Linked DNA regions of Bacillus pumilus. The protein of the gene in region 1 interacts with the protein of each later gene in a pairwise test. Links are inferred from orthologs where the notes say so. Each region holds a gene or a part of one and is shown on either strand. Other genes may lie near its edges. The genes, in order: ftsA and ezrA.

What was found.
Region 2: the proteins of ftsA (region 1) and ezrA interact in binary tests that used the Bacillus subtilis proteins (3 or more experiments, as listed by UniProt). The link is inferred for Bacillus pumilus from one-to-one orthologs.

Annotation. Positions count from the first base shown.
Region 1 is NZ_CP047089.1:1,903,535-1,916,103, reverse strand. What follows is about bases 6,509-9,334. They hold ftsA (cell division protein FtsA), read left to right. Parts: upstream 6,509-7,173; coding sequence 7,174-8,496; downstream 8,497-9,334. Other genes in these bases: ftsZ (cell division protein FtsZ), read left to right, coding at 8,530-9,334; GPS65_RS09250 (small basic family protein), read left to right, coding at 6,646-7,014; GPS65_RS09255 (DUF881 domain-containing protein), read left to right, coding at 6,509-6,646. Outside these bases: murD (UDP-N-acetylmuramoyl-L-alanine--D-glutamate ligase), read left to right, coding at 1-915; spoVE (stage V sporulation protein E), read left to right, coding at 975-2,075; murG (undecaprenyldiphospho-muramoylpentapeptide beta-N-acetylglucosaminyltransferase), read left to right, coding at 2,273-3,367; murB (UDP-N-acetylmuramate dehydrogenase), read left to right, coding at 3,399-4,310; GPS65_RS09265 (cell division protein FtsQ/DivIB), read left to right, coding at 4,435-5,214; GPS65_RS09260 (DUF881 domain-containing protein), read left to right, coding at 5,211-5,900; more of GPS65_RS09255, read left to right, coding at 5,921-6,508; more of ftsZ, read left to right, coding at 9,335-9,675; GPS65_RS09235 (S8 family peptidase), read left to right, coding at 9,967-12,569. UniProt on the Bacillus subtilis protein: Cell division protein that is required for the assembly of the Z ring. May serve as a membrane anchor for the Z ring. Binds and hydrolyzes ATP. Also involved in sporulation.
Region 2 is NZ_CP047089.1:1,377,966-1,392,403, forward strand. The notes cover bases 10,445-13,404. They hold ezrA (septation ring formation regulator EzrA), read left to right. Parts: upstream 10,445-11,052; coding sequence 11,053-12,756; downstream 12,757-13,404. Other genes in these bases: hisJ (histidinol-phosphatase HisJ), read right to left, coding at 10,445-10,712; brnQ (branched-chain amino acid transport system II carrier protein), read right to left, coding at 12,797-13,404. In the rest of the region: GPS65_RS06675 (CBS and ACT domain-containing protein), read right to left, coding at 1-529; GPS65_RS06680 (GNAT family N-acetyltransferase), read right to left, coding at 569-1,201; acsA (acetate--CoA ligase), read left to right, coding at 1,357-3,081; tyrS (tyrosine--tRNA ligase), read left to right, coding at 3,431-4,699; GPS65_RS06695 (antibiotic biosynthesis monooxygenase family protein), read right to left, coding at 4,814-5,170; GPS65_RS06700 (esterase/lipase family protein), read left to right, coding at 5,438-6,016; GPS65_RS06705 (hypothetical protein), read left to right, coding at 6,100-6,297; GPS65_RS06710 (cysteine hydrolase family protein), read left to right, coding at 6,369-6,932; GPS65_RS06715 (hypothetical protein), read right to left, coding at 6,975-7,532; rpsD (30S ribosomal protein S4), read right to left, coding at 7,736-8,338; GPS65_RS06725 (GAF domain-containing protein), read right to left, coding at 8,637-9,134; forespore capture DNA-binding protein RefZ, read left to right, coding at 9,262-9,927; more of hisJ, read right to left, coding at 9,897-10,444; more of brnQ, read right to left, coding at 13,405-14,140; brnQ (branched-chain amino acid transport system II carrier protein), read right to left, coding at 14,354-14,438. UniProt on the Bacillus subtilis protein: Negative regulator of FtsZ ring formation; modulates the frequency and position of FtsZ ring formation. Inhibits FtsZ ring formation at polar sites. Interacts either with FtsZ or with one of its binding partners to promote depolymerization.

The DNA.
Region 1 (12,569 bases):
ATTGGAACAGTTGCCAGTGAAGTCGCTGCAAATGCAGATGGCGATGAGTGGATCGTAACGGAACTCTCTTCTTTTCAGTTAATGGGAACAGTTGAATTTAGACCGAAAATCAGCTTAATATTAAATATTTTTGATGCACATTTAGACTATCACCACACTCGTGAAGAATATGAAAAAGCAAAGCAGAAAGTATTCGCACATCAACATGAAGATGACATTGCTGTCATTAACTTAGATGATCCTTCAGTTGTAAAACTAGCAGAAGGTTCAAAAGCAAAAAAAGTGTTTTTCTCAGTGAAAGAGCCAGTAGAACATGGTGCGTTTATTCAACATGGTGCAATTTACTACATGAATGAACATATCATTGATGTAAAGGATGTTGTCCTTCCTGGTGAACATAACCAAGAAAACATTTTGGCAGCTATTTGTGTTGTGAAAAATGCAGGTTGCTCAAATGATGCAATCGTTCACGTTCTCACGACATTTGGTGGAGTGAAGCATCGTCTGCAATTTGTAGATACAATTCAGAGTCGGAAATTTTATAACGATAGTAAAGCAACCAATATTTTGGCAACAAGTAAAGCATTGTCAGCTTTCGAACAACCGACTATTTTGTTAGCAGGTGGACTTGATCGAGGCAATGAATTTGATGAATTGAAACCTTTTATGAAACATGTAAAAGGAATGATCACGTTTGGTGAGACTGCACCTAAGTTTGTGAAGCTTGGTGAAGAGCTTGGAATACATCATGTAAAACATGTCGATAATGTTGAACAAGCAGTACCTGCGGCGTTTAACATATCTGAAGAAGAAGACGTGATTTTATTATCTCCGGCTTGTGCAAGCTGGGATCAACATAAAACATTTGAAGAACGTGGAGACATGTTTGTAAACGCCGTGCATATGCTTAAATAAGGGCTTGTCTCTCATACGACTGACAGCCCAAATGAAATTATGCTTGGGGTGTCGGTCTCTTGACGAATAAGAAAACTTCTCCGGATTTTTTGCTTGTTGTCATTACGTTACTTTTATTGACGATTGGTTTAATTATGGTGTACAGCGCTAGTGCAGTGTGGGCATCGTATAAATTTGATGATTCGTTTTATTTTGCAAAAAGACAGCTGTTGTTTGCCGGAATCGGAGTTATCGCAATGTTTTTCATTATGCGAGTCGATTATTGGACGTGGCGGACTTGGTCAAAGATATTGATTGCTGTTTGTTTTCTCCTTTTGCTGCTTGTACTTATTCCTGGCATCGGTATGGAGAGAAATGGATCAAGAAGCTGGATCGGTGTCGGTGCGTTTAGTATTCAGCCCTCTGAATTTATGAAGCTTGCGATGATTGCGTTTCTTGCAAAATTCTTATCTGAAAAACAAAAAAATATCACATCCTTTCGCAAAGGTTTTGCCCCAGCTTTAGGCATTGTATTTTCTGCATTTGCCATCATTATGCTTCAACCAGATCTGGGAACAGGAACGGTAATGGTTGGAACCTGTATTATCATGATATTTGTTTCAGGTGCGAGAATTGCTCACTTTATATTTCTCGGTCTTATAGGGCTCAGCGGGTTTGCCGCGCTTGTCTTATCAGCACCCTACCGAATAAAACGAATTACATCATACTTAAATCCTTGGGAAGATCCGCTAGGCAGTGGGTTTCAAATTATTCAGTCCTTATACGCTGTTGGTCCAGGTGGTCTGTTCGGAATGGGACTTGGTCAAAGTAGGCAAAAATTCTTCTATTTACCTGAGCCCCAAACGGACTTCATCTTTGCGATATTGTCTGAAGAGCTTGGCTTTATAGGAGGATCACTTATTTTACTCCTCTTTAGTGTTCTATTATGGAGAGGCATACGAATAGCACTTGGAGCGCCAGACTTATATGGTAGTTTCCTAGCAGTTGGTATTATTTCAATGGTTGCCATTCAAGTAATGATTAACATCGCAGTTGTCACAGGACTGATTCCTGTGACAGGTATTACGCTCCCATTCCTTAGTTATGGCGGCTCATCATTGACATTAATGCTGATGGCGATTGGCGTACTTCTGAATGTCAGCAGGTACGCAAGATATTAGCTTGATGTAGCTAATGAAAACATGTTGACGTTTATTTTGCAAAAGTATAAAAAAATGATTTGAAGAGTGAAAATGACAGTTTTTGTTTCGAAAACGTGTATTTTGACTCTTCTTTACAGGTTTTAATGGAGCCCTGTTGTTTAAAACAGGGTTTATACTTTGTTCAGAGCAGAAAAAAATCGAGGGGAAATGGTATAATGCGTATAGTAATCAGTGGAGGCGGAACAGGCGGACATATTTATCCAGCCTTAGCCTTTATTAAAGAAGTGAAAAGACTGCATCCTGATGTGGAATTTTTATATATTGGTACTGAAAATGGACTTGAAAAGAAAATTGTAGAAAGAGAAAATATCCCTTTCAAGGCGATAGAAATTTCAGGTTTTAAACGAAAACTTTCCTTTGATAACGTCAAAACGGTGATGAGGTTTTTAAAAGGCGTTCAAAAAAGCAAATCTTACTTAAAAGAATTCAAGCCTGATGCGGTTATTGGAACAGGCGGTTATGTGTGTGGTCCTGTGGTTTATGCAGCTTCTAAGCTGAAGATCCCGACTATTATACACGAACAAAACAGCCTGCCTGGTATTACAAATAAGTTCCTAGCGAGATATGTTAATAAGGTAGCCATATGCTTTGATGAAGCAAAGGCACATTTTCCTTCTGAAAAGGTTGTATTTACGGGAAACCCTAGAGCCTCTGAAGTCGTCTCTATAAAAGAGGGGAAATCTCTTAAAGAATTTGGGCTTGATGAAAACAAAAAAACGGTTCTTATTTTCGGCGGGAGCCGAGGCGCTGCTCCAATCAATAGAGCAGTAATTGAAATGCAAGAGGGTTTAAAGGCAAAAAACTACCAGCTTTTATATATCACAGGCGAGGTTCATTATGAAAAGGTGTTGAATGAACTAAAGGAAAAAGGTTTAGCACCTAACATGATCACAAAACCTTTCTTGCATCAGATGCCGGAGTACCTGAAGTCGATCGATGTGATTGTTGCAAGAGCAGGAGCTACAACTATTGCTGAAGTAACGGCTCTTGGAATCCCAACCATTTTTATTCCGAGCCCATACGTGACGGCAAATCATCAGGAAATCAATGCAAGATCACTTGAAAAACATGATGCTGCGATTGTTTTAAGAGAATCAGAGCTTACAGGGGATCGTCTGCTGCATGCTATTGATGAAATTGCTGGTAATGAAGAAAAGCTCAACCAAATGAGCCGTTTAACGAAAGAACTCGGAGTACCAGATGCGGCTACACGTTTATATAATGTGTTAAAAGAAATTACGACTACATGATGGAATGATATTAGGTAAGGCGGAGGGTAATATGGAGAACTTGAAGAATGAATTATTAGAAGCGCAAGTTGGTAAAGTACTTGAAAACGAGCCGCTTGCGAATCATACAACAATGAAAATAGGCGGACCAGCAGATCTTTTGATCATCCCAAAAGATATCGATGCAGTGAAAACGATCATGGATCATGTGAAAAAACACCAGACGAATTGGACGGTTATTGGAAGAGGTTCGAATTTACTTGTACTCGATAAAGGAATTCGAGGGGTTGTCCTAAAGCTGGGTACTGGACTGGATCACCTAACTGTAAATGATGAAGAAATTACAGTCGGCGGTGGTTACTCTGTTGTAAGGCTCGCAACATCGCTTAGTAAACAGGGTCTTTCAGGCTTGGAATTTGCAGCTGGTATTCCGGGGTCTATTGGCGGCGCTGTTTATATGAACGCAGGTGCACATGGATCTGATATCAGTAAAATTCTTGTGAAAGCTAGAATCTTATTTGAAGACGGAAGTATCGAGTGGCTTACAAATGAACAAATGAATTTTAGCTATCGAACGTCAGTCCTTCAAAAGGAACGACCTGGCATTGTTCTCGAAGCTGTGTTTAAGCTCAAGCAGGATGACCGCGAGAAAATCACAAAGAAGATGCAACAAAATAAAGATTATCGTAAAGAAACCCAGCCTTATAATCGGCCATGTGCTGGCAGTATTTTTCGAAATCCGCTGCCTGAATATGCAGGACAGCTTGTAGAAAAAGCGAATTTAAAAGGATACCAACTCGGCGGAGCTAGAATTTCTGATATGCACGGAAACTTTATTGTCAACGCTGGTGGAGCCACTGCTCAAGACGTACTAGACTTAATTCAGTTCATCCAAAAGAAAATTAAAGAAGACTACAACGTAGAGATGCATACAGAAGTAGAAATTATCGGTGAAGAAAACTAACAGGTAGTTTTTATGAATGATCACATCAGAAGAAAACAAACGGCATGAAAGAATGCCGTTTGTTTTCTCATCAAAATGATGACCCAAAGGTGTGGACAAGCAGCTTTGAATGAGGTGAAGAGTTATGCGGCCTGATCATGAAAATGAAAAGATCGTCAATATAGAAGAGCGAATTCCTAAAATTAAAGAACAAAGGAAACAAAAAGCGAACCGGAGACTGATCTCTTTTATACTACTGTTTTTTATCATGGTTTTAATCATTATTTATTTGCAGACACCTATCAGCAAGATATCTTCATTAACCATCACAGGTAACGAACATGTCTCTACAAAACAGCTTGTTAAACTTTCACAAATTAAAGAAGGCGAAACAGAGTTTTGGAATTTAAATAAAGATATAACATCAGATCATATTAAACAAAATAAACTGATTAAAAGTGTCAGTATCAAAAAACATTTCCCAAATAAAGTGAGTATTGCTGTCAAAGAATATGCAAATATTGCGTATCTTCAAAAGGGAAATCTATATTATGAGCTTCTTGAAAATGGGACCGCATTACCAGAAGAAGTGACACCGAGTCATGCAGGACCTATTTTTGTCGATTGGGACAATAAGGAGAAGCTGAAGCAAACGGTTAAATCTTTAAATCAACTGCCAGCCTCTATTCAGGAACTCATCTCAGAAGTTTATTATGTGCCGACAAATTCAAACAAGTGGTTAGTTAAATTTTATATGAATGACGGAAACACTGTGATTGCTTCAATTAAAACATTCGGTGATAAAATGAAAACCTATCCAGCCATTGTTAAAGAGCTTTCGTCATCTGAAAAAGGCACAATTCATATGGAAGTCGCTACGTATTTCGAAGCGTTTAAATCTAAGAAAAAGGATGATGAGCGTTGAGGGGCAAAACAGTTATATTCTCAATTGTCATGCTTGTTCTTGGCTTTCTGATATCTTTTTCATACCAATATACAAAGCAGCATCAGGCAGATGTCATTCGGACAGAGCAATGGAAAAAAGAATACTCTCTGAAAAGTCAGCTCACAACGCAAGAAAAGGCGAATCAGAAACTCGAAAAAGAATTATATAGTCTTCAATCAAAGGTACAAGCAACAGAGTCCAATTTGAAAAATGAAAAAGAGCAGTATTTTAATGTATTGGAAGATGTTGAGAAATACAGAATGTTTACAGGAGAGATCGGTGTAAAAGGAAAAGGGGTAAAAGTGTCTCTTGAAGATGCATCTTATATCCCGAGTGGACAAAATTTAAATAATTACATTGTGCATGAGAGCCATATTTTTCATGTGATAAACGAACTATTTATATCAGGTGCTTCTGCTGTATCTATTAATGGACAAAGAATCACACACCAATCATACATACATTGTAACGGACCAGTTGTCACAGTAGATGGTGTTCAGCATCCAGCACCATTTGTGATATCTGCTATTGGTGATCCAGCTGTGTTAATACCAGCTTTAAATATTGCAGGGGGAGTGGTCGATCAGCTGACAAGTGATCACATTTCAATGACGATTGAGAAAACGGATATTCGTATGAATTCTCTTTTAAGAAACAAAGATTAAAAGTGAAAAGGTGAGTGGTGTTGAGGAAAAAGAAGCCTTTACTTAGTTTAACAGTTTTAATGATCATATTTGGCATCATGGTCTCCATCCAATTCAATTCCTTACAAAAGCCCGAAGTTCGAGATACTCGTGATGTGTGGGAACTGAGAGAGGATTTATCTGCATCTAAAAGTAAGGAATTGGATTTATTGAAAGAAATTGATAAATACGACGAGATGCTTAAAAAATATGGTCATCAAGGAGATCGATCAAAAGAAGCACAATTAACAAAAACGTTAAAAGATTTAAAAGAAAAGGCTGGTTTTACAGAAGTGGAAGGGGAGGGGATTGAAATTGAAATTTCTCAGCTTTTTTCCAAGGACCTTACCGGAGAAGAAGTGAAAAATATCCCACCTGATCTTCTGAAAAAGTTAATTAACGAAGCCAATATGTTTGGGGCAAAACATATTTCTATTAATGATCGCCGTGTGATTAATACAAGTGTGATTCGAGATATTAATGGCACGACAAAAATGGATGGCTACAGCTTAGATAGTGATGAAGTCACCATTAAAATGATTGGTGAGCAGGCCGACAAATTATACAGCCGTTTAAATGTATCAGATATTGGTGACTTGTTTGCTCAGGAAAACTTCAGCTTGAGTATAAGCCAGCCGAAGAAAAAAATTCATTTAAAAGCATATGACGGTGCAATTCAAGTAAACGAATTGAAGCCTCTTGACGATGTAAAGGAGGGGAAATCTTAATGTGGCTTCCTGTACTTGGCTTAATCATAGGAGTTGCGATCGGTTTCTTAACTAATTTTACGATACCGAATGAGTATTCCAATTATCTTTCCCTCGCTGTACTTGCTGCGCTTGATACATTGATTGGTGGTATCCGGGCACATCTGCAAGGGGCATACGATGAACTAGTGTTTGTATCAGGCTTCTTCTTTAATATTATACTGGCAATAAGTTTAGCTTTTCTGGGCGTCCATCTTGGTGTAGACTTGTACTTAGTTGGAATGTTTGCATTCGGCGTTAGATTGTTTCAAAATATAGCAGTAATCAGAAGAATTCTACTAACAAAATGGACAATTTCTAGAGAAAAAAAGAAAAAAAGTGAGTCATAAAAAAGGATATACATATGATGTAACGAATATTTTCAGTAATCCTTATAAAAAATGTTGATTTTTTAAGTTTTGTTACACACTTGTAAAAACACATTCATTGTATTGTTGTTCAGCAAATAATAGAATAGAAAGTATTGATATGTGAGGAGGTGCCATAGAATGAACAACAATGAAATTTACGTCAGCCTTGACATCGGTACATCCAATATAAAAGTCATCGTCGGAGAAATGGCGGATGATTCGCTTAACATTATAGGTGTTGGAAATGTCCCTTCAGAGGGGTTAAAAAAAGGATCGATTGTTGATATAGATGAGACAGTTCATTCTATTAGACAAGCATTTGAACAGGCTGAGAGAATGGTAGGTTTTCCTTTACAAAAGGCGATTGTCGGAATTAACGGAAACCACATTCATATTCAGAATACGAGCGGCGTAGTCGCAGTATCTAGTGAAAACAAAGAAATACATGCTGAAGATGTGAGACGTGTCTTAGATGCTGCACAAGTAGTATCTATTCCTCAAGAACATCTCGTCGTAGACGTGATTCCGAGACAATTTATCGTGGACGGAAGAGATGAGATCACAGATCCGAAAAAAATGCTTGGTGTTCGGCTAGAGGTGGAAGGATCGTTAATTACAGGTTCTAAAACGATTCTACATAACTGGCTCCGATGTGTAGAAAGAGCTGGAATTGAAATTATGGATATATGCTTGCAGCCACTTGCATCGGGCTCAGCAGCATTATCGAAAGATGAAAAAAATCTCGGGGTAGCTCTTGTCGATATCGGCGGCGGATCTACAACGATTTCCGTATTTGAAAACGGGCATCTCTATTCTACTCACAGTATCCCTTTGGGCGGAGAGAACATAACAAAAGATTTGTCTATAGGACTTAGAACTTCCACTGAAGAAGCTGAACGAATCAAAAAACAATTTGGGCATGCGTTTTATGATGAGGCATCGACGGAAGAGACATTTGAAGTTTCTGTGATCGGTACTGATCAAAAACAAACGTATACACAGCTTGATGCAGCTAACATTATTGAAGCGCGGCTGGAGGAAATCTTGCTCTTTGTTGCAGAGGAATTAAGAAATATGGGTGTTCATGATTTGCCTGGTGGATTCGTTCTCACAGGTGGACAAGCAGCCATACCAGGTATCCTTTCTCTTGCACAAACGGTTTTGCAAAACAATGTTAGGATTGCAAGTCCGAATTATATCGGGGTGAGAGAGCCTCAATATATGACAGGAGTGGGTCTGATCCACTTTGCTTATCGCAATGCAAAGATTCAGGGCAGACAGGTTGGATTCCAAATGCCAGATGAGGCGTTTCATGAAGTAGGCGCATCCATGGAGCCGGTTTCTTCTGCACCACAAGTGAAAGAAGCGCAGCCAAGACCGAAAGTAAAACAAAAAGCACAACAAGAGACAAATAAAAAACCGGGCAAAATGAAAAAACTATTTAATATGTTCTGGGAATAGAATTAGATTTTCGACGGATTAGGAGGATTCAGCATGTTGGAGTTTGAAACAAATATAGACGGCCTAGCATCAATTAAAGTAATCGGAGTAGGTGGCGGCGGGAATAACGCTGTCAACCGAATGATCGAAAATGACGTACAAGGTGTCGATTTTATTGCAGTCAATACTGATGCACAGGCATTAAACCTATCAAAAGCAGAAACTAAAATGCAAATCGGTGCTAAGCTGACAAGAGGGCTTGGAGCAGGTGCGAATCCTGAGGTCGGTAAAAAAGCTGCTGAGGAAAGCAAAGAGCAGATTGAAGAAGTATTAAAAGGCGCAGATATGGTCTTCGTTACAGCTGGTATGGGCGGTGGAACTGGTACGGGTGCTGCACCTGTCATTGCAAAAATCGCAAAAGATTCTGGTGCATTGACAGTTGGAGTTGTGACTCGTCCTTTCACATTTGAAGGAAGAAAACGTCAGCTTCAAGCAGTAGAAGGAATTGCTTCTATGAAAGAAGCAGTTGACACATTAATTGTGATTCCAAACGATCGCTTGCTTGAAATTGTTGATAAAAACACGCCAATGCTGGAAGCGTTCCGCGCAGCAGATAACGTGCTAAGACAAGGTGTTCAAGGGATTTCCGATTTGATTGCAACACCAGGTCTGATTAACCTTGACTTTGCTGACGTGAAAACAATCATGTCCAATAAAGGATCGGCTCTAATGGGAATTGGCGTCGCTACAGGCGAAAATCGTGCTGCTGAAGCTGCGAAGAAAGCCATTTCTTCACCACTTCTAGAAACAGCGATTGATGGTGCTCAAGGCGTCATCATGAACATTACGGGTGGTACGAACCTAAGTCTTTATGAAGTGCAAGAAGCAGCAGATATTGTGGCTTCTGCTTCTGACGAAGATGTAAACATGATTTTCGGGTCTGTCATCAATGATAACTTGAAGGATGAAATTGTGGTGACTGTGATCGCTACTGGATTCATCGAGCAAGAACCAGAAGTGACAAAATCACAAAGAAACCCATTAGGACAAGGATTAAAGCAAAATCAATCCATTCCTCAAAAACGTGAAGTAAAACGCGAGGAACATCAACAGCCATCATCTCAGCCTAGACAAAATACACAATCAAGTGATGATACGCTAGACATTCCAACGTTCTTACGCAACCGCAATAAACGCTAATCAAGTATCGCTTAACCCCTTCCATTGGAAGGGGTTTTTTCATGTCTCAACGTATAAGAGAATCTAATCAAAAAGTCTTAAGTGCGAGAAAGTCATTTCAACTTCCATGTGTAATTTGACTTATGGTGTTTAAGAAAAAAGAATCATTTTTACTCCCTCTTACAAAAAACGACAAAATGATGAACTTTATTTGACTACATTAAATAGAACAACATGAATCTTGTCATGAACAATAGAAGGAAAGGAGTGAGACCTATACTCTGTTTGGCCATTTGAGGAGGAGGGATTTGATTGAAATTGAAGTTTCGCAAGACCGCCGGCTATCGTTTGATGAGTCTTTTGGTGATTGGTACTTTAACGATGACAAGCTTTGGGATGGTTCAAGCAAAATCGACTTCTACCTCATATCAGGAGGAAGCTGTCTCCTCTAAGACAACAAAAGCAAAGATCTCATCTAGATTAATGAAACAGTTTCAGCAGGATGATCAGGTGACTTTTTTAATCAAAATGAAAGAGCAAACAAATACGAAAAAAGTGGCGAAGGAAGCGGTGTCCAAAGCCAAAAAACAGAAATTAACAGCGGCTAAAACACAATACACAAAAAGATCAGCTGTCGTATCCGAATTAAGAGCAACATCTGAGGAGACGCAGCAAGCGCTGCTTACGTATTTACAAAAAGAGAAAAAGAAAAAGCAAGTGAAGGAGATTCATTCGTACTATATTGTGAATGGTCTAGCGGTGACGGGAACGAAAGAAGTCATGGAAAAGGTGGCTGCCTTCCCGGAAGTAGATCAAGTGCTGCCAAATGAAACTCGTCAAATTCACCGCCCCGTTGATTTGAAGACGAAGCAAAAAAAACAAATGAAAGCAGTAGATGGAGTCGAGTGGAACATTTCTCAAATTCATGCTCCAGACGCATGGGCTTTAGGTTATGACGGTACTGGTACAGTTGTGGCAAGTATTGATACAGGAGTGGAATGGGATCATCCTGCTTTAAAGGAAAAATACCGCGGGTTTGATCCAGCACATCCGAATGAACCAACGCATGAATTCAATTGGTACGATGCTACGACAGGATCTGAAGCACCATATGATGATTTAGAGCATGGTACCCATGTAACGGGAACGATGGTTGGCTCTGAGCCAGATGGAAAGAATCAAATCGGAGTCGCACCGGGGGCAAAATGGATCGCGGTGAAAGCTTTCTCAGAAGATGGTGGTACAGATGCTGATCTGCTTGACGCAGGTGAGTGGATTTTAGCACCAAAAGATGACGCAGGAAACCCACATCCAGAAAAGGCACCAGATGTCGTCAATAATTCTTGGGGCGGTGGACCTGGTCTTGATGATTGGTATAAGGATGTCGTCAATGCTTGGAGAGCCGCAGACATCTTCCCAGAGTTTTCAGCTGGCAATACCGATTTATTCAACCCTGGTGGTGAAGGCTCCATTGCGAATCCTGCGAACTATCAAGAGGCCTTTGCAACGGGCGCTACGGATCAAAATAATAAATTGGGGTCTTTCTCACTGCAAGGTCCGTCTCCATATGGCGTCATGAAACCAGACATTGCGGCGCCAGGGGTAAACATTCGTTCATCCATTCCTGGGAAAGGGTATGAAGATGGCTGGAACGGGACGTCGATGGCTGGCCCGCATGTGTCAGCTGTTGTGGCTCTTCTTCGCCAAGCACAGTCAGATCTTTCAGTTGAACAGATTGAACAAATACTGATTGATACTGCGAAGCCGTTAACTGATCAGCAATTCCCAGAATCACCTAACAATGGCTATGGGGCAGGTTTAGTTGATGCAAGAGAGGCAATTACAGCATTAACAGATGGAATTGGGATGGTTGAAGGACAGGTGACAAACGAAGATGTTCATTTAGATGAGATGAAAATTCCAGATCAAACCATGCCTAAAAAAAATAAGGCTGTACATCCACATAAAAAAGAAAAAAATCTAACTACTCCGTTCATCAAAGCTCTTCCTATGAAAGCGGAAATCAGTGTTCTTGAAAGCGGCAAGTCAACGTACACAGATGAAGCGACAGGGAGATATCAGCTTCCTCATAGTGCAGGAGAATTCACAGTGAAAGCGGAAGCTTACGGATTTGAATCACGCACACAAACCGTCCATATTTCTTCAAATGAAACGGCTGAGGCGAATTTCGCCTTACAGCCACTAAAGAAACGAACGATATCTGGCACAATTGCCAACGAAACAACGGGTGAAAAAATAAAGGATGCAACGGTTTATCTTGTAGAGGATGCGAAAATTAAGCCGGTGAAAACAAATGAATCTGGCGAATTTTCTATAGAGGCATTGAGCGGTGCCTATACCGTCAAAGTATTTGCCAAAGGGTTTAAAGGATATTCTTTTACAGCAGATGTGACAGAAAAGCCGGTGGAAAAAGCCATTCAGCTAGAGCCATTCATCGGATTTGCTGGTGAGATTGGCTATGATGACGGTACAGCTGAAAATGCGAGAGCCTTCTATGATCCAGGCAATGGCTGGGCTGTGAAGTTTTCACTAGAAAAGGGGAAGAAACAAGCGCAACTCACAGGAGGGCTTTTCCGATTCTGGTCATCAGAGTGGCCAGCTCCTGGAGGGAATGAATTTGCGGTGGAAGTGTATGACGCTTCTGGGAAGAACGGAGCTCCAGGAGAGAAAATAGCAGGACCTCTAAAAGCAAATGCACTGCGTAATGGTGAATGGACAAAAGTAGACTTAGAAGACCAAGCCATTACGGTGGATGGAGATTTCTATCTTGTCTATATTCAAACGAAAAAGAATACAGAATCTCCAGGCCTTGCAACTGATGAGGATGGACCAAATGCTGAAAGAAGCTGGCAGCTCACAAGCGGTGCTTTTTCTCCTTCTCCAAAAGAAGAGGG
Region 2 (14,438 bases), 520 kb from region 1 along the record:
ATTCATTTGCATGCGGATACACAAGCACACTCAGCATTTGAATATGCTGCTCCTTTAAAATAGCCGTGATGTCTGCAAGACCTTCTGTCATTAGGTCCACTTCAACCTCTAAGTGCGACCCAGGCTGATCTGCACCTGTCAGTCTGACAAACGTACGAAGCAAATCAGTCTTTGTGATAATGCCTACAAGTTTGCCGCGTCTCACCACTGGAAGGCAGCCAATTCCATGTTCAAAAAAGACACTTGAAATCTCTTCAACGAAATCAAGCGGATGAGCAGTAATTGTCTCTAATACCATGATCTCTTCAACAGGCCGCTGAATAAAGAGCTGTCTTTTTTCTGTTTCAAATATACTTGGACTGGCATTTTTAATATCTCGATCTGTCACCATCCCAATGACAGAACCTTGATCAGATACGATCGGAATATGCCGAATGTGATGTGTACTCATTTTTTTGATGGCTTCTTCAATCGTATCGGTTTTTCGCAGCGTGATCACATCACGCTCCATTATTTGTTCAATCATCATTGTTTACCAATCCCCTTTGCCAAAAAAACGAATTGAACGTTAATACATAAAGCGCTGATGGAAGCGAAGACGATCGAAACGCTCAATCGAATCAGGACTCACATTTTTCCCGATTCTGGCCATTAAACAATTGGCTGGATGTGAGCTGATCTCTGGCTCGTCTGTTGCAAACCAAACAAGACCGCCTGCGTTCATCATTTTCTCCATCATCTTGCGGTACTCCCACACGTTTTTCTTTGTCCCCTTTAAATCCCAATGCCAGTAATATTCAGTTGTAATGACGATATAATTCTCCATTTGCTCATCCATCATGCTCACATCAAGTAAATGCTTGCCAAGTGAGCAACCTCTAAATGGAGGAGCGACCTCAATCGCGCCAAGCTCGATTAAATTGTCCATGTTGCCCTCTGACCAGCGCTCAAGCGGATCAGGATATAAATACGTGACATAGCCGACAACAAGCTCATCCACTCGTGCAATGATAATACGTCCTTCTGGAAGGTCTGCTATTTCAACAAGTGCTTGTTTCTGTTCCTCTGGCGTGCGAAATGCCGTTAGTCCTTCATGAAACGTATAGTTCGCAAGCTCTGATGCAGGTACCGGACCTTCAATAAGGATGGAACCTGTTTCTCGCTCAATGATTTTTGAATAATAAGTTTTAGGATGCTCCACGTATCCACCGCCTCAAATTCTAGTGAGTCGTCTCTATTTTATCTTAAAACCTGCAAGAATTAAAACGGTTTCACAATAAGTTTTTTAAAAATTGAGAAAAAAAGTCATCTATACTATAATGGTCATTGTAAACGTATGCAAAGGGGGACTGTTTGATGAAAGTGGAAACGCTACCATCAGTAAAAGGGGACTATCATTTAAATGATTATGAGCAGGCATACAAAGAATTTTCATGGGAAGAAGCAAGAAAAAACTTCTCTTGGTATGAAACAGGAAACATAAATGCAGCCTATGAAGCGATTGACAGACATGCGGACTCGTTTCGCAAGAACAAGGTGGCGCTTCACTACAAAGATTCACAGCGGGATGAAAAGTATACGTTCAGAGACATGAAAATCAACACAAATAAAGCGGGCAATCTGTTCAGAGAAAAGGCGCATGTGCAAAAAGGGGATCGCATATTTATTTTTATGCCTAGATCACCTGAGCTCTATTTTCTTCTGCTTGGCGCCGTTAAAATTGGTGCGATCGTTGGTCCGTTATTTGAGGCATTTATGGAAGGTGCGGTCAAAGACCGTTTAGAAAATAGCGAGGCGAAGGTCATTGTGACAACGCCGGATCTGCTTGAACGAATTCCGTTTGCAGAGCTTCCGAAACTTGAATCTGTCATTATTGTTGGCGGTGATAAGGAAGATATCGATGGTGTTCGGACAATCCATTATGAAGAAGCTTTTGAGCAGGCGGCGAAGGACCTTGAAATCGAATGGATGGATGAAAAAGACGGCTTTCTGCTTCATTACACGTCAGGGTCGACAGGTACGCCAAAAGGTGTGCTACATGTCCATGGTGCAATGGTGCAGCAGGATCAGACCGGTAAATGGGTGCTTGATCTGAAGGAAGATGACGTCTACTGGTGTACAGCTGACCCGGGCTGGGTAACAGGCACAGTGTACGGCATTTTTTCACCGTGGTTAAATGGGGCGACGAATGTCATTTTGGGAGGCAGATTTAATCCTGATACGTGGTATGAAACGATTGAATCACTAGGTGTGACCGTTTGGTATAGTGCACCGACCGCCTTTAGAATGCTAATGGGGGCAGGAGATGACCTCATTCAAAAATATGATCTCAGCTCGCTTCGTCATGTGTTAAGTGTAGGTGAGCCTCTGAATCCAGAAGTTATACGCTGGGGAGACGCTGTATTTGGCAAACGAATTCATGACACTTGGTGGATGACGGAAACCGGTGCACAGCTGATTTGTAATTATCCATGTATGGACATTAAACCAGGTTCAATGGGGAAACCGATTCCAGGCGTAGAAGCTGCGATTGTGGATAATGCCGGAAATGAACTTCCGCCATATCGGATGGGCAACCTCGCCATCAAAAAAGGCTGGCCGTCTATGATGCATACGATCTGGAACAATCCTGAAAAATATGAATCTTACTTTATGCCGGGAGATTGGTATGTTTCAGGAGATTCAGCTTATATGGACGAAGACGGATACTTTTGGTTCCAGGGACGTGTCGATGATGTGATCATGACATCAGGAGAGCGGGTTGGTCCTTTTGAGGTGGAAAGCAAATTGGTTGAACATCCGGCGATTGCAGAGGCTGGCGTCATTGGGAAACCAGATCCGGTCCGCGGGGAAATTATTAAAGCATTCATTGCGCTTAGAAGCGGATATGAGCCGACAGATGAACTCAAGGAAGAGATTCGTACGTTTGTGAAAAAAGGACTCGCTGCACATGCGGCACCGAGAGAAATCGAGTTTAAAGACAAACTGCCTAAAACGCGAAGCGGAAAAATTATGAGACGTGTGCTAAAGGCGTGGGAACTGAATTTACCAGCTGGCGACCTATCGACAATGGAAGATTAATTTTTTCATCAGTTGACTTGATATCAAAAATATGTTTAAAATGACATTAGTTGAATATATAAAGGTTTTGACTGAGATTCAGTAGAATCATCTTTCCCTGTCCAAGAGAGCTGACGGTTGGTGCGAGTCAGTACAAAGAGATATTCGAATTACCCTCACGAACCGCTTTTACGAAAAGGAGCATTCATGCTGTTCTGATTAGTGAAAGAACGGATCTGTCCGTTATCAGTGTAAGTGAAAAGACGTGATGTATTGTCTTTTAAGCAGGGTGGTACCGCGATATATATCGTCCCTTCGTTCATTCGAAGGGGCGTTTTTTATGTTGAATTGTAAAAAAGGAGAATGAGATATGAGTCAATTGATGGAAGAGTTATCATTTAGAGGATTAATTCAGCAACAAACAGATGAAGAAGGTTTAACTAAATTATTAGCAGAAGAAAAAATCAAGCTTTACTCCGGCTTTGACCCGACAGCGGACAGCTTACACATTGGTCACCTATTGCCAATTTTAACATTACGCAGATTCCAGGAAGCAGGCCATCATCCGATTGCTCTTGTTGGCGGCGCAACTGGACTAATTGGCGACCCTAGCTTCAAAAAAGCAGAACGTTCACTAAACCCAGCAGAAATTGTTGAACAGTGGTCAGATAAAATCAAAGGACAGCTTTCTCAATTTCTTGATTTTGAAGCAGGTGAGAACCCAGCCGTTATCGTGAATAACTACGACTGGATCAGCCAAATGAATGTGATCACGTTCCTTCGTGATATTGGAAAAAACTTTGGTGTGAACTTCATGCTGGCAAAAGATATCGTCAGCTCACGGATTGAAACAGGCATTTCGTACACAGAGTTCAGCTACGTCATCCTGCAATCTTTAGACTTCTTAAATCTTTACAGAAATGAAAACTGTAAGCTGCAAATTGGTGGAAGCGACCAGTGGGGAAATATCACATCTGGACTTGAGCTGATCCGTAAGTCTGAAGCAGAAGGGGCAAAAGCATTCGGTTTAACGATGCCGCTTGTCACGAAAGCAGACGGTACGAAGTTTGGAAAAACAGAAGGCGGCGCCATCTGGTTAGATAAAGAAAAAACATCTCCATACGAGTTCTACCAATTCTGGATCAACACAGATGACCGTGACGTCGTGAAATACTTAAAATACTTTACGTTCTTATCGAAAGAAGAGATCGCATCGTACGAAGAAAAAGTGCAAACAGCGCCTGAAAAACGTGAAGCACAGCGCCGTCTAGCAGAGGAAGTCACGACACTCGTACATGGCCGTGAATCACTAGAACAGGCAGTCAACATCTCAAATGCACTATTCAAAGGTGAGATTAAATCTCTTTCAGCCGAAGAAGTCAAAGTAGGCTTTAAAGATGTACCATCAATGGAGAAAAGCAGCACAGAAGAATTAACACTTGTTGATCTTCTTGTGGAATCAAAGCTGTCACCATCAAAACGTCAAGCACGTGAAGACATCACAAATGGCGCAGTTTCCATCAACGGAGAGAGACAAACCGATAAAGATTACGTCCTTTCAGCTGAAGATAGAATTGAAAACCAATTTACCGTCTTAAGAAGAGGGAAAAAGAAATATTTCCTTGTGACGTATAAATAAATTCTTATGAAACAGTAAGCATCAAGAAAAGCACCTCAAATGTTCGTATACATTGAGGTGCTTTTCTTTTTATATTTAGAAGTAGGAATCAAGCTTTTACAGAGCGGTTTTCTCTCATTTGTCTGCTTCTTGTTCAAGAAGTGAATCTTCGTTTGTATAAGCATGTTCTACCTTACAAATTCGGGTTGTATAGGCTTCATACCAATCCTTTTTCCCTTTTTTTTGAACACGCTGATGTGCTGTATGTGCTTTCCATTCTTTGATGGCTGCTAATGAATTCCAGTAAGAAACAGTGATTCCAACGCCATGTTCATCTCTTACACTTTCTATTCCAAGAAAGCCGTCTAGTTCTTTCGCTAATTCTTCCATTTTTTGAGCAGCCGCAGCGTATTCCTTCTGCTCGACATTTGTTCGTTTTGATGTGAAAATCACGGCATAATAAGGTGTTGCAGGTGCTTGAGTAAATAACATCTAGTAGCTCCTTTTGTCTAACATATTATATATGAAAGAAAGAGAGTCTCGTAGTCTTTTTGTTTTAATTTAAAAAAGTCCAAGGTGCTTTATGATTATTTATATTTCTGTAAAATCATCTCATAAACATTACCTTGTTCACTTTTCTGACATATTTTTCTTGTATAAAATAGAGTCGAATAAGATGAATAAGGGGGAATGAAAGTGTCGTTATTGATGAAAAGGAGTTTACAGATTCTCGTTGCATTTGCATTGGTGATTGGTTCAATGGCTTTTATCCAGCCTAAAGAGGTGAAGGCGGCTGAGCATAATCCAGTGGTGATGGTACATGGTATTGGAGGAGCGTCTTATAACTTTGCTTCGATTAAAAGTTATTTGGTTGGACAAGGCTGGGATCGAAACCAATTATTTGCTATCGATTTCATAGACAAAACAGGGAATAACCGCAACAATGGTCCTCGTTTATCTAGATTCGTCAAAGATGTGCTAGACAAAACGGGTGCCAAAAAAGTAGATATTGTGGCGCATAGTATGGGCGGGGCGAACACGCTATACTATATTAAGAATCTAGATGGCGGCGATAAAATTGAAAACGTCGTCACCATTGGTGGAGCAAACGGACTCGTTTCACTCAGAGCATTACCAGGAACAGATCCAAATCAAAAAATTCTTTACACATCTGTCTATAGCTCAGCCGATTTGATTGTCGTTAACAGCCTTTCGCGTTTAATTGGCGCAAGAAATGTCCTGATCCACGGCGTTGGCCATATCGGTCTATTAACCTCAAGCCAAGTGAAAGGGTATATTAAAGAAGGACTAAACGGTGGAGGACAGAATACGAATTAAAAATGAAAAAGACAGCGACTTGTGCTGTCTTTTTTGATGTCATCGCTATATGGCAGCTACTAATTGGTTAAGGAGGCAACACGTTGACACACAGACTCAAGCAATATTTCTTCGGAGACTATCTCTATTTTCCATGCTCATTTCTCATCATCTATTTCATTTGGATGAAGTTCGTCAAATCAGTTCAAATAGGTGAGGTGCTGTCTAATTGTACATCGATTCTCGGTATCTATTACATCATCGCTAGTGTGTGGTTCGTCTTTTTGATGAAAAAGCAGTAAAAGCATGTACAAAAGAATCACCATTCCTTACACTACATGTAGTGAATAAGAATCTTTGGAGGTGAGCGTTTGTGCAAACGAGTCAAAAGGCTTTGATCATTGTTGATGTACAGAAGGCGTTCGAGCATGAAAAGTGGGGCGAACGAAATAATTTAGAGGCAGAGAATAATATCAGCCAGTTATTGAGGTTTTGGAGAGAGAAAGGCTGGAAAGTCATTCATATTCAGCATACAGCCGACAATCCAGACTCTTTGTTTCATCCGGCAAATGAAGGACATCTGTTCAAAGATATTGCCAGACCGTTAGAGGAAGAAACGGTGATCCAAAAGAAAGTGAATAGCAGCTTCATTGGTACGAACTTGGAAGAACAACTAAGATCAAACCATATGGACACGGTCGTGATCGCAGGGCTCACAACACCGCATTGTGTATCCACAACCACAAGAATGAGCGGAAATCTTGGCTTTGATACGTATCTGATTTCGGACGCAACAGCAGCCTTTGGGCTAACAGATCAAACCGGTACATATTTTGACCCAGAAACAATCCATCGGCTCTCGCTTGCCACACTCCATGAGGAATTTGCGACTGTGCTGACAACAGAGCAACTCCTCACAAATTGGGCAAAATCATAATTGAACGTTAAAAAGCTCCTAGAAAAATATCTAGGAGCTTTTTTATGCCAAATCAGATGTGTCCAGTGATTGTTCTCGTTTTTTTCTTGAGTAAATGAGATCAATCTCAATAAATATAAAGCTGACAAAGAAAGATAAAATCAATATACCGTAATCACCTATCGATACATTCACTAGGTTAATGTGAAGCACATACTTGATAGAGAAATGTAAAACAATCCAAGAACTGATCCATTCCAAAGCATAAGTGAGCCATGTAGGGAACTTAAGTAAATAAGCTAGCCCTTTGCCTACGAATAGAAGAATAGGAGACCAAAAAACGACGATGACACTCACGAATAATGAGAACGAAATCAAAGAAAAAAATGAATCATACGTAATTTGTTCTCCAAAAAGAAAATTTACGCCTAAAGAGACGATGTATAGCACACCAGTTGAAACTGCGATCACAAAGCAGAGAGAAAAAAAGAGCAGGAAGATAAACAGACTTGCAGCAAATCTATTTGGCGGTTCATCGATGATTTGTTTTTTTCTTAAAATTGAATAGGCGATAACAGCTAGCGCTAAGAGTAAGAATATAATGATTGTGATACTATACATGGAACTCCTCCATTTAAGTACTATAGAAGACCATCCGCTTGGATATGTCATCCATCACCATTCTATCAATATTTCCCTATATTTGTATACGGTGATTTGGAGAGGTTGTATTAGAAAAAAGAATGCAAACAAAAAACCCTAGACCATCTTGAACAATCAAGGGATCTAGGGTTTGTTTGCTCTCTCTTAGAGAAGTAATGAAATTAACGAGAGTAGAACTCAACGATTAGTTGTTCGCTGATTTCAGGCGCTAATTCAGAACGCTCTGGAAGACGAGTGAAAGTTCCTTCAAGCTTTTCAGCATCGAAAGTAAGGTATTCAGGAACGAAGCTGTTCACTTCAACTGATTCTTTCACAACTGCAAGGTTTTGAGATTTCTCACGAAGAGCAATCGTTTGACCTGGTTTCACAGAGAATGATGGGATGTCTACACGGCTTCCATCAACAAGGATGTGGCCATGGTTAACTAGCTGACGAGCTTGGCGACGAGTACGCGCAAGGCCAAGACGGTATACTAGGTTGTCAAGGCGAGTTTCAAGAAGAATCATGAAGTTTTCACCTTGTTTACCAGGAAGTTTAGCAGCTTTGTCAAATAGTGTACGGAATTGACGTTCGTTGACACCGTACATGTGACGAAGCTTTTGCTTCTCTTGTAATTGTAAACCGTATTCAGATAGTTTTTTGCGTTGTCCTGGACCATGTGGGCCTGGAGCGTAAGGGCGTTTTTCAAGTTCCTTACCTGTTCCGCTTAATGAAATGCCTAAACGGCGGGAAATCTTCCAACTTGGACCTGTATAGCGAGCCATAATGTGACTCCTCCTTATTTGTTTTTATTTGTGAAAAATAAAAACCGTCTGTTCTTTGTCTTTTCCGTCATTATGTTTTCATGCATCCTCGCTCCAGCAGCAGGGAGTTACAAGATGCACCTTCATATAGAAGGAACAAAATGATACAAAAAAGCCGAACAAAAAGGCTGCCATATTTCACACAAACTCTATTATATGACGCTGGATAGGAGAAGTCAACCTATTTAGGGGCAATGGCGATGCTTCGCGTCTGCGAAGAAAAATAAAAAGCAGACAATGCGCCTGCTTTTTTGTGAGATTATGCATTTGTAGAGGAGGATAACGCCTTTTGGAGTACCTCGGTCAATTGAATTAAGTAGGTTTCATCTACTTCACTGAAACGGTCTTTCACAGGGCTGTCAATGTCGAGAACCCCAATGATCTCTCCATTTACTTTGAGCGGAACGACAATTTCAGATTGTGATGCTGCATCACATGCGATATGTCCAGGGAATGCGTGCACATCAGCGATACGCTGGACTTCACCTGTTGCAAAGGCAGTACCGCAAACGCCTTTCCCAGATGGAATACGCACACATGCAGGCAGTCCGTTAAACGGTCCGAGAACAAGCTCATCGCCTTTAGCCAAATAAAATCCTGCCCAATTGACCTCTGGGAGTGAATGGTACAATAGCGCCGCCGCATTTGCTAGGTTAGCAATTAGATCAGGCTCACCATCTGTAATGGCTTCGACCTGTTTAACGAGCAATTGATAGTCTTTTGATGGATCGCCAGACTGTTTTTCGACATGAAACATGAAAATCTCCTACTTTCTATCTCAAAAATACATAACTTGCGTCTCACATGTGGGATTTGTCGAGCAATAGTAAAAGGAACTTCCGCCTTCATCTTGAAGTATGTACTCATGAAGAGGGGGTGAGCGGATGAAAACATCAACAACCGTGCAAACAAAAGATCGTATTATTGAAGCTGCCATCAGACTTTTTAACCAAAAAGGATTTTCTGGAACCTCTGTCCGTGAGATTGCGAAGGAAGCAAACGTCAACGTTGCCCACATTTCTTATTACTTTCAAGGAAAAGGAGGGCTGCTTGAGCAACTCGTATCCGAATTTTATGAAGGCTATATTCACATGATTGAATCACATATCCATCACATGGAAACTCGTCATGCAAAAGAATGCTTATTACATGTGGTTTTTGATATTTTATCTTATCAGCACAAGCACCGTCAATTAACCCGTTTCGTTTATCGAGAGGTGACGATTGATTCGACGCTTATTAGAGAAATTATGTCGACCTATTTAACGAAAGAAAAATATTTGTTTCAGCTCATCATTGAAAAAGGAAAAAGCACCCATGTGATTTGTGAGCAGCTCTCCATCTCATCTTTTATGATTCAGCTGAAATCACTACTCATGATGCCCTATTTACAGCCGCAATATTTAATGGAGGTGCTTTACTTAAATCCAAATGAGCCTTATTTCTATCAAACATATTTTAAGGAACTGAGCCGCTCTCTTCATCATTTACTAGAACCAAAAAAGCCGGCGTTAGATTCTCATTTAAAACTCATGATGTCTTCGAATTGATCATAAGCATATCCGAGATCTTCCGCTTGATGGGCATCAGACCCAAATATAAGCGGAATTTTTTTCTGTTTTGCAAGATCAATCATCCATTGATCTAAATAGATACTTCTGGCATATGTTTTACGAAGACCTGATGTATTAAAATCTAAGGACATGCCTTTTTTTGCCGTTTCTTCAAGACAAAGGGTAACCTTTTGACAAAGTGCAGGTGTCATCTCAAATGGGAAAAGCTGTTTGAATTTCTGCACAAGGGTGATATGACCGATTCTATTTGGCTTATAGCGACCTAAAGATGATAGAATAGAAGAATGAATTTGGTCATAGTAGCTTTGATAGACCTGTTCGATGCTGCCATAGAGGCTTATTAGCTGCTGGAAGGCATGCTCGTCAAAATCAAGGCAAATATAATCATCGCCAGCAGGAAGAAAGTGAACAGACAAAATGCTATCGTCTAGTTCTGGACCATAGCAGTCTAAAAAGGCACTTGTTTCCTCTTCATACTCTTTGATATAGTCAACCTCAAGCCCAGTTTTTACTATTAATTGTCCTTTGTATTCCTGTTTCAGCTGATCCAATTTCGTTATATACGATTCAAGTTCTTGGAGCTTCATGGCACTATCCTGCGCTGGTGTTGGATCATGGAACGATGGAGGCAGAGGGGCATGCTCAGTAAAGGTTATGGAATCAAATCCCTTTTTGATGGCTTTTTCAATATAAGAATGAAAAGAATCAGGCGTGCCGTGCGGACAAAACGATGTATGTAGATGTGCATCTTGCTTCAGCATGTCGTCACCTCTTGTCGATATTTTGAAAAACGTCATGTTTATCAGTGAAAATAATGAAAAATCATGACCAAAAATGCTGGTTACATGGTATCATAATAACAATGAAAACGACAGCTTCCGCATACATAAAAGCAGGTCACATGAATACGTGTGATCAAATGATAGAAAGCGCTCAAATACTTTCTTGAAAAACATACATAAAACCGTGAATGGATGGTATTGGAAAACATACGATCCTGTTTATAAAAAGACAAATGCAAAGCGGACACGAAAGGGTTCTCAGGTCTACTCGGGACACTTTTACCCTGACATCACTTAGATCACAACAAGGGGGCTCATTATGGAGTTTATCATCGGTTTAATTGTCATTTTGCTTGCTTTGTTTTCAGTCGGTTATTTCCTCAGAAAAAATATATATAAAGAGATTGACCGATTGGAAGCATGGAAAATTGAAATTTTAAACAGATCAATTGTAGAAGAAATTTCAAAAATCAAACACTTAAAAATGACCGGAGAAACAGAGCAATTTTTTGAAAGGTGGCGTGCAGAGTGGGACGATATCGTCACAGCCCATCTTCCAAAGGTAGAGGAGCTATTATATGACGCAGAAGAGTATTCTGATAAATATCGATTCTCCAAAGCCAAGCAGGTTCTAACTCATATTGAGGACTTGCTGAGTGCTGCTGATTCGAACATCGAAGACATTTTAAAAGAAATTGCAGACCTTGTCACAAGCGAGGAGCAAAATCGCAAGGACATTGAAAAGGTCAAAGAGCAATACCAAACGGTTCGAAAAAATCTGCTTGCGTACAGCCATTTATATGGCACCCTTTATGACAAAATGGAGCAGGACTTAGACGAGGCCTGGGAAGGGATTAAGCAGTACGAGGAAGAAACAGAAAACGGAAACTACATGAAAGCAAGAAAGATATTGCTTGAGCAAGACCGCAGACTCGACCAGCTTCAACTATATATCAATGATGTACCAAAGCTTATTGCAGACTGCAAACAAACCGTACCAGGTCAGCTGACGAAGCTGAAAGACGGATATCAAGAAATGTCGGAAAAAGGCTACAAGCTGGAGCACATCCAGATCACGAAAGAGCTGGAGACTTTAAACAAACAGCTTGCGAGAGCGGAAAAATTGCTCATTGATGAACTCAATTTAGAAGAGGCATCAAGCATTCTGCAAATGATCGATGATGCGATTGAGACGCTGTATGATCAGCTGGAGGCGGAAGTAGAGGCAGGTCAGGAAATCAAAAGCAGAATGCCTGAGCTCACAGAAGCATTCGAAAAGCTTGAGCAAGATCACACACAAACAAAGGCAGAAACGGCTCTTGTAAAAGAAAGTTACAAGCTGACAGCAGGAGAGCTTGATCAACAGAAAGCATTTGAAAAACGTTTAGAAGAAATTGAAAAGCTGATGAAACAAATCCGTGAGAAGCTTGATCGTGATCACGTGGCATATTCATTACTAATGGATGAAATCAATCAGCTGGAGACCTTTATCGAAGATGCAAAAGCATTGCATGACACATTTAAAGGTCATCTCCAATCATTAAGAAAAGAAGAATTACAAGCGAGGGAAACACTGGCTGAGCTTAAAACGATGCTGACAGATACAGTACGTCAGCTACATAAAAGCAATATTCCAGGTGTACCTGCTGAGATGAAAGAGCGGGCTGAAAAAGCGCAGGAGATGATTCATCAAGTGCACGAGCAGCTAGAAAACCTGCCACTCAACATGCCAGCAGTAAATCAACAATTAAAAGAAGCCTCTGACACAGTCAGGAATGTTGTGGATGAGACAGAAGAAATGCTTAGTAAAGTGGATCAAATTGAACGAATCATTCAATATGGCAATCGCTTTAGAAGTCAAAACCATATTCTTTCAGAACAATTAAAAGAGGCGGAACGAAGATTTTACGCTTATGATTACAACGGATCATTTGACATAGCGGCAGCAGCTGTTGAAAAAGCATCACCAGGTGCTGTACAAAAGCTATTAGCTCAGCAAGAAAAAGAGTATCAGCATCAATAAAAAAGCTGAAGTCCATTTACAGGACTTCAGCTTTTTTCTGTTAAGATGCTTGTTTCTCCCGCTTTTGGGAAGCAGGAGAAGTGAAGAGAGAAAGAATGAACCCAATGACCACTCCGAAAATAGCAGGAACAACCCAACCAATACCAAGGTCATATAAAGGTAATATCGTTTGGAAGAGATCCTCCACTGGTCCAATCGGGAGTTTCGCTGCTACTAAGCCGTCAAACAAACTGACGCAGCCTGTTAAAATCAAAGTAAGGACGTAAACAGGTCTTCTTTGACCAATCCATCTATCTGCTAGCGACAAAACAATGATGACAATCGCTAGTGGGTAAATGGCAGTTAAAACTGGGACAGAGAAAGCAATAATATGAGCAAGTCCAAAATTTGAAATGATAAAACTGAATAATGTCACGAGTGTAACGACCATTTTATAAGAAAGTTTAGGTAATAAATTCGAGAAATACTCTCCGCATGATGTAACGAGACCGATACTTGTCGTTAAACAAGCCACCGTAATCGCAGCACCCAACACAATATTTCCTAAGCTGCCAAATAAGAATTGAGAAGACTGAGCCAAGATTTTACTACCATCTCCAACAAAACCAATGGCATGTGTACTTGAAGCGCCTAAATAAGCAAGAGATAGATAAACAAATGTTAATCCGCAAGCTGCAATCAGACCCGCTTTGATACAAGCAGATGTCAGTGCCTTTTTACTTGTCACACCGCGTCCTTTAATGGCGTTGATGACAACAACCCCAAACACTATAGAAGCAAGAGCATCCATGGTTTTATAGCCCTCTAAAAATCCTTTAAAAAATGATCCGTTGCTATAGGATACATCAGGTGTGCCAATAACGCCCATCGGCGTTAAAATGGCTTTGACAATAATGATAAAAATAATCGTAAATTTAATCGGTGTTAACACTTTTCCTACACGGTCTACAATCTTCGTTGGATTTAGAGCAAGATAATACGTAATACCAAAAAAGACAAGTGTGAATAAAAGAAGTGAGAGCCAAGCTGGTACACCTGCTAAAAAGGGTAATGCACCAATTTCATATGAAACCGTTCCTGTACGAGGAATAGCGAAAAGTGGCCCAATAGATAAATATAAAATGACGGTAAATGCTGTACCAAAAGCTGGGTGAGCTTTATCAGCTAATCCTTTCGCATCTCGACCTGTCAGAGCGATTGCAATAATCCCTAGAAGAGGTAAACCGACACCTGTTAATAAAAATCCGCCCATTGCTTTCCACACATTTTGCCCAGCATATTGCCCAAGCTCTGGTGGATAAATCATATTACCGGCGCCGAAGAATAGAGCAAACAGCATAAAACCTATGATAACCGTATCTTTCGTCGACAAAGTTGCCTTCATTGCATTTAAAGCCTCCATTATTATGTTGAAATATTCTGTTAATTAGTTGCTAGGTAACCGTTCATCATTAACAATCACTAATTATAAAGGATGTACGCCTGATGTCAACATGTGTTTTCGTACAAAAGTCATGAATTTTTCTATTTTAGTATATGGAGAACAATAAAAAACATCCCCCTCCAATGGAGAAGGGGATGTTTTGGCTTGCAATGATTATGAGGCAAGCTGCTTGGGCGGGCTGGTAAACATGGAAATAAGTAAACCAACTATAGCACCGATAATAGCTGGTATGATCCAG